Regions from separate parts of the Brevibacillus sp. HD3.3A genome, predicted to be linked through region 2. Evidence: riboswitches for the same ligand, from Rfam matches in the RefSeq annotation. Region 2 holds a riboswitch; each other region holds the start of a gene.
What was found. Region 2 has a riboswitch for thiamine pyrophosphate ahead of thiS (sulfur carrier protein ThiS). Riboswitches for the same ligand answer to the same signal wherever they lie in the genome.
Positions count from the first base shown of each region.

Region 1: another riboswitch for thiamine pyrophosphate. It lies ahead of thiO (glycine oxidase ThiO); the one in region 2 lies ahead of thiS (sulfur carrier protein ThiS).
Region 3: another riboswitch for thiamine pyrophosphate. It lies ahead of thiC (phosphomethylpyrimidine synthase ThiC); the one in region 2 lies ahead of thiS (sulfur carrier protein ThiS).

Region 1 is NZ_CP085874.1:914,320-916,583, forward strand. It holds partial or broken gene HP435_RS04660 (glucose-6-phosphate isomerase) at 1-682, shown strand, start outside; gene HP435_RS29230 (excisionase family DNA-binding protein) at 704-922, shown strand; TPP riboswitch at 987-1,103, shown strand; gene thiO (glycine oxidase ThiO) at 1,231-2,264, shown strand, end outside.
Region 2 is NZ_CP085874.1:2,909,508-2,911,771, reverse strand. It holds gene HP435_RS14350 (thiazole synthase) at 1-676, opposite strand, end outside; gene thiS (sulfur carrier protein ThiS) at 682-885, opposite strand; TPP riboswitch at 1,097-1,207, opposite strand; gene kapB (kinase-associated lipoprotein KapB) at 1,249-1,632, opposite strand; gene HP435_RS14335 (alanyl-tRNA editing protein) at 1,676-2,264, opposite strand, start outside.
Region 3 is NZ_CP085874.1:3,746,075-3,748,338, forward strand. It holds gene HP435_RS17225 (cation diffusion facilitator family transporter) at 1-851, opposite strand, end outside; TPP riboswitch at 1,102-1,213, shown strand; gene thiC (phosphomethylpyrimidine synthase ThiC) at 1,365-2,264, shown strand, end outside.

The DNA of each region.
Region 1 (2,264 bases), 2.0 Mb from region 2:
CGGCGCCGACATGGATGCCCTGATGAAAGGAGCGCAAGATGCGAGCGAGCGGTACATGGTCATGGATTTGGCCGAAAATCCGTGCTACCAGTATGCGGCGATTCGCAACGCCCTGTACCGCAAAGGCAAAACGGTGGAGCTTCTGGTCAGCTACGAGCCGCAGTTCCGGTTTTTCGCCGAATGGTGGAAACAGCTTTTCGGGGAGTCGGAAGGCAAGGATGGAAAAGGAATTTTTCCCGCCGCTGCCGAATTTTCCACAGACTTGCATTCCTTGGGGCAGTACATACAGGACGGCATGCGACACTTGTTCGAGACAGTGGTAACCGTAAACAAGCCAGCCATCGATGTCACGGTAGAAGAAGACCCGCTTGATGTGGACGGACTGAACTTTTTGTCCGGCAAGCGGATGGGATTTGTCAATAAAAAGGCTTTCGAAGGGACGGTGCTCGCCCACGTGGATGGCGGCGTGCCGAACCTGCTTGTCGAGATGCCAGAGGCGACAGCGTATCACCTCGGGGCCTTGATCTACTTTTTTGAAAAGGCGTGCGGAATCAGCGGCTATTTATTGGGCGTCAATCCGTTTGACCAGCCCGGGGTGGAGGCGTACAAGGCCAACATGTTCGCCCTTTTGGGCAAACCTGGATTCGAGCAGCAGAAAGCGGAATTGGAGGCAAGATTGCGCGATAACAAGACATATTTGACCGTGGAAGAGACAGCAGCGTACTTGGAGCTTCCGGAAACGTTTATTTTGGAAAAGATTCACCAGGGCAAGATTCGCGCTCTGCACGACGGCTACGAGTACGTCATCAACAAGGAACAGTTCAACCATCATATGGAAGAAATGCGCAAGCTCCGCGAGTTCGAGGAGGCAGCGCGGCATGAGACGGTTCCGGAGAGCTACGATGTAAAAGACGAGGATTGAGCGTATAGCATCTTGTCACTGGCGGCCAGGAGGACTATACTTGGTTGGTGAAATGAATATGTAAAGAAGCAACTTGGGGAGTCCTTCACGCGGGGCTGAGAGGATGGAAGCATACGACCGTCGACCCATTGCACCTGATCCGGATCATGCCGGCGCAGGGATACGGTTGCCGGCGAACAGCGCTTTTTTCTTTGGCTATACGGCGTATGAAGCCCACCTTTTCCTGCTTGGGAACGGGTGGGCTTTTTGTATGTTGCCCTGTTCAACTTGGATCAGGAGAGAGATCACAACAGCGAGGAGAGAAAAACGTGGGCGATTGTCTCATAGTGGGTGGAGGAGTTATCGGTTTAAGTCTGGCGTATGAATTGTCGCGCAGAGGGATGGGCGTCACGTTGGTTGAGCAAGGAGAATGGGGCGGACAGGCGTCCTCGGCAGCAGCGGGCATGCTCGCGCCGTTGAAGGAGTTTACAGCGCCCGGTCCCATGCTCGATTTCGGCATGGCGTCGCTGGCTTATTATCCGCAGTGGGCGCAAGAGCTGGAGGAGTTTACCGGGGGCGATGTACAGCTCAGCCTGGAGGGGCTGCTCACAGTCGCGCTCGATGATGGCGAGCAAGCACAGTTGGCAGAGAAATTTCGCTGGCAAAAGGACGCGGGGCATAGCGTGCACTTTTTGACGGAAAGGCAGCAATTGGCGGAAGTGGAGCCGCTGTTGACAGACAAAGCGCAGGCAGCGATTTACTCCCCGTACGAGGGGCACATCAACAATCGCATGTTGCTTCGCGCTTTGGTGACGGCGTGCAAGCTGCAAGGAGTTGTGCTGCATTCCGGCTGTGTCGTGAGCGGCATCGCGGTAAAAGGCGGGAAAGTAGTTGGCGTGGACAGCTCGCTCGGGCCGTTGCGCGCCGCGCATACGGTGATCACTTCGGGAGCGTGGGCAGGTGTCATGCTGGACTTGCTGGGTGTGTCGGTTCCGGTGCGTCCGGTTCGCGGTCAGATTGCCGCTGTTTCCTCTGTCGGCATTCCGCTGCGCACCGTCATTTTTGGCACGACGGGATATGTGACGCCGAAAAAAGACGGCAAAATCGTGCTTGGCGCAACAGAAGACGAGAGCGGCTTTCAGCGCGAAGTGACGATGGCGGGGTTAGCCAGCATCCTGAACGGGGTCATGCCGTACGTTCCGGCCTTGCATTCAGCCGCTTTTCTGGAGGCGTGGGGCGGATTGCGGCCAGCTACGGCGGATGGCAAGCCATTGCTTGGACCAGTGCCAGGATGGGAAGGGCTGGCGATTGCCGGAGGGCACTTCCGCAACGGCATTTTGCTCTCGCCCGCCACAGCGAAGTG
Region 2 (2,264 bases):
CCAGCTTCATCGCTTCTGCCATCAAAACCGGATTGTCCGCGAGAGCAACAGCCGTATTCAACAAGACACCGTCTGCGCCCAGCTCCATTGCTTTCGCGCAATCTGCCGGAGAACCGATTCCCGCATCGACGATGATCGGCACTTTGGCGTCCTCGATGATGAAGCGCAAGTTGTTTTCGTTGACGATTCCCTGGCCAGAACCGATCGGCGACGCTCCTGGCATGACGGCATGAACGCCTACATCCTGCAAGCGCTTGGCGAGAATCGGATCGTCGTTCGTGTAAGTCAACACGATGAAGCCTTCCTCGACCAAAATTTTCGACGCTTCCAATGTGCCGATCGGATCAGGCAGCAATGTTTTCGGGTCACCGATGACCTCTACCTTGATCATGTCGCACAAGCCGGACGCTTTCGCCAGGCGGGCGATGCGCACCGCTTCCTCGGCTGTATAGGCTCCTGCTGTATTTGGCAGCAGAGTGAATTTTTTCAGATCGAGCTGTTCCAAAAAGTTCGGTTCTTGCGGATTTTCCAAATTCAGTCGGCGAATGGCGAACGTCAAAATTTCCGCTTCCGACACTTCCACCGCTTTCCCTTGCGTTTCCAAGTCTGCGAATTTTCCAGTCCCGAGCAACAAACGGGAGCGAAACTCGTAAGGTCCAATTTTCAAAGTATCCATGATGATCATCCTCCTCCGACAAAATGAACGATTTCGATGCGGTCTCCATCGGCAATCGGCGTTTGTTCATACAGGGAGCGGTCGATAATTTCTCCGTTGCGCTCCACGACCACGATTTTCTCTTGCAGGGAATACGAAGCGAGCAAAGCGCGAACCGTATTGATTTCGGCCGAAAGCTCTGCTGTTTTTCCATTCAGCACAACAACCATTGTATTCCTCCTTCTTGGTGGCACTTGCCGAGGGACAAAAAACGGCTTCCCTCGCCTGCCGGAAGTCACTCCAGTCAAACGGTGGAAGCCGTATACGTATCCAAACGGACAGATGGAATAAAAAAACCATCCGCCGTGGGATGGTTGAGTTGATCTCATCAACTGGTGCGCATCCTCTGCGAAAAATCTCGCAAACGACCGCCCTAGTGAAATCGATTCATATACCTCTTCCTCCGCTGGCATGACCCAGGTCAGGTTCAACGGTCAGTAACACACTCGTTACAATCTCAGCCAACGACGCTCGGCCCCCGTTTGGTAGTAAACCTATGCAATTGTCTTACGTTCGAGTATTACAGTACCACTCTATTTCGGGTTTGTAAAGGTTTCCTTGTGCATTGCTTCCAGTTCCGTCAGGCAGCGCTGTGCCCAAGCCGCCATTTTTCTCAGCTTGTCCATCTCGCTCTCCATGGCGATGCGCACAGATTCTTTGTACTCGGGCACCTCGCCGTTGTAACGCATCACTGCCGACACCGGGGCCATGAATTTTTCCAGATAAGAAAGCGCTGGACGCTGGTGGAACAGCGGCACGTCTACTTCATAGGAAGTGTGCAGATCGCCCTGTTGCGGGTACTTCGTCACCGCCAGCACTTTGACCAAAAGTTTTGTATCGTGAATTTCCAGCACTTCGGCGATGTATTCTCCTGTCCGCTGTTTGACGCGGACTTTGTCTCCGGGATTCCAGAACATGATAGACTCCTCCTTGCATTGTCGTTATGGCTTGCGCATTGTATTAAGCCAGCAGCTGGGCAAGCAGCTTGCGCGCGTGGGCAATTACTTCGTCAGCATGCGGCTTGGACTGTCCGCCGCCTTGGGCCATCGCCGGGTTGCCGCCGCCTTTTCCGGCAATCAATGGCAAGGTGTCTTTGATCAGCTGATTCACGGCGACATTGACTTCTTGCCCGCGTGCAAACACAAGCTGGGTTTTGTCGTCTGTTGCAGCCGCGAGCAGGCAGACGGCATCTGGAGCTTCCGCGACCATCAACTGGGCAAACTGCTGCAATTGCTGGATTGATTTGTCCGGGAACACACGGGCGATCACGCGCGCGCCACCCTCCCGCTCAGCCGTGGCGAGCTGTTTTCGCACCTCGACCTCAAGCAATTGTTTTTCTACTTCGGCGAGCTTGGCTTTTAGCGAATCGCGCTCGGACAAAACACGCTCCGCCTGGGCGATCAGCTCGGCCTCGCTCGTGACGAGCAGCTTGGCCAGTTCGCGGACAGTCGCCTGCTTGCGCGTGTAATCCCGCAAAGCGCGCAAACCGCAAATAAATTCCAGGCGGATGTTCCCGCGATGTCGCTCCCAGCCGAGGATTTTGATGGCG
Region 3 (2,264 bases), 840 kb from region 2:
ATATGAATATGAACGGTATTGATTTTGTGTACACGTCTCATGCGTTCTTCGATGTGTTCGGTGATGGTGTGGCTTTCTACCACATTGAGATGCGGCTCCACATGGATCACGACGTCAACCAGCACGCTGCTGCCGTGGTAACGCGCTTTAATATCGCTAATATCTTTTACTCCGGCGATGGACGAGATCGTCTCTTTCAGTTCCCCCAACTCTTCTACGTCAAAGCCGTCGGTCAAGCGATGGGTCGCTTCCCGGAAAATATCCCACGCTGTTTTCAGGATGATGACTCCGACTACCAAAGCAGCCAGCGGGTCAAGCCAGTACAGCTGGAACTGCGCCCCCGCAACGCCCACAAACGTCCCGATGCTGACGAAGGCGTCCGAGCGATTGTCAGCGGCCGCAGCCAGCAACGCCTGACTGTTTGTTCGCAAAGCGAGCTGACGGTTGTAGCGGTACACGCCCAGCATGATCGCCGCTGTCGCCAATGCCGTCCAGCCTGCGAGCAAATCCGGTGCCGTCGTTTTTTGATCAAACAGCGAAGGAACCGCTTCCGTCACGACTTGCAAGCCGACAAACAGCATGATGAATGACGCGACCAAGGCCGAAATCGTCTCCGCGCGGAAATGACCGTACGGGTGATCGTGGTCAGGCGGCTTGCGGGCAATGCGCAGGCCGATCAGGACCGCAATCGATGCCACCACGTCTGTCGAGTTGTTCAAGCCATCTGCCATCAACGCTTCCGATCCCGTCAGCACAGCAACTCCTATTTTTAACGCCGAGCAAAAGATATAGGCAATAATACTGACCCACGCGCCCCGTTCCCCTTGCTTCAGATCCGAATATACATCCACACTCCATCACCTCAAAAATCTCAATCACTCCGTTCGCTCAAAAGACAAGAACGAAGCGTCATAAAGCAGTTTCTTTTTGATCGAATTACATCGTAACAGACGCGATTCGTGTGGGTCTACAGAAACAGTTTTAGTCCGATTCATGAGTATAGAGGGGGGGAAAATGTGTTGCCCTGTGGCAATTTTTGTTGGAAACTTTTTCTTGCCAACGATGGGCGTTCTCCGGTATCCTAATCTTGCAATCACAACTACAAACAAGCACGGGAGCTTGGAAATCACCAGGCTGAGAGGATGGTACTGTGCCATCGACCGTTGAACCTGAACTGGGTAATGCCAGCGGAGGAATGTCCATATGACACGACAAGTGACGTGTATCTTTTTGCAAAATACCCGTTGCTTCTCTACTCTCGCGTCTGGCGTCGCATGCTCCCATGCGGCGTTTTTTCGCGACGGGCCTCTTTCGCCTCCCTACAAGGTTCGCGCTTCGTGCAACCACGCCAAGGAGGTTTTTTCATGTCATCCATTTCATCTTTTCCCGGTAGCCGCAAAGTATACGAGGTCGGCAGTCGCCCTGACATCCGCGTGCCGATGCGCGAAATCACCCTTCAAGCAAGCGAAGGGTTGTTCGGCTCTACCCCCAATCCGCCTTTGCGCGTCTACGACACGAGCGGCGAATACACCGCTGACGGATATGTCGCGGACATCGAAAAAGGCTTGCCGCTAGTGCGCAAAGCGTGGATCGAGGAACGCGGCGATACGGAAAGCTATGTCGGCCGGGAGCCACAACTTGTTGACGACGGAATCAGAAGCAGCGAAAAAGCGGTGACGATGCCAGCTTTTCCGCGCGAAGGCTATCGGCCCAAACGCGCTTTGCCAGGAAAAAATGTCACCCAGCTTCACTACGCCCGCCAGCAGATCATTACGCCAGAGATGGAATACATCGCGATTCGCGAAGGAGTGACCCCCGAATTTGTCAGAGCCGAAGTAGCTGCCGGGCGCGCGATTATTCCGGCCAACATCAATCATCCGGAAGCGGAGCCGATGATTATCGGGCGGAATTTTCACGTCAAAGTCAACGCCAATATCGGCACGTCGGCCGTAAGCTCCTCGATGGAAGAGGAAGTGGAGAAAATGATTTGGTCCGTGCGCTGGGGCGCCGATACGATCATGGATTTGTCGACCGGAAAGCACATTCATACGACCCGTGAATGGATCATCCGCAACAGCCCCGTGCCAATCGGTACCGTGCCGATTTACCAGGCGCTGGAAAAGGCCAATGGCAAAGCGGAAGACCTGACCTGGGAAGTGTATCGGGATACATTGATCGAACAGGCGGAACAAGGAGTCGATTACTTCACCATCCACGCTGGCGTTCTGCTGCGCTACATTCCTTTGACGGCAAAACGCGTTACC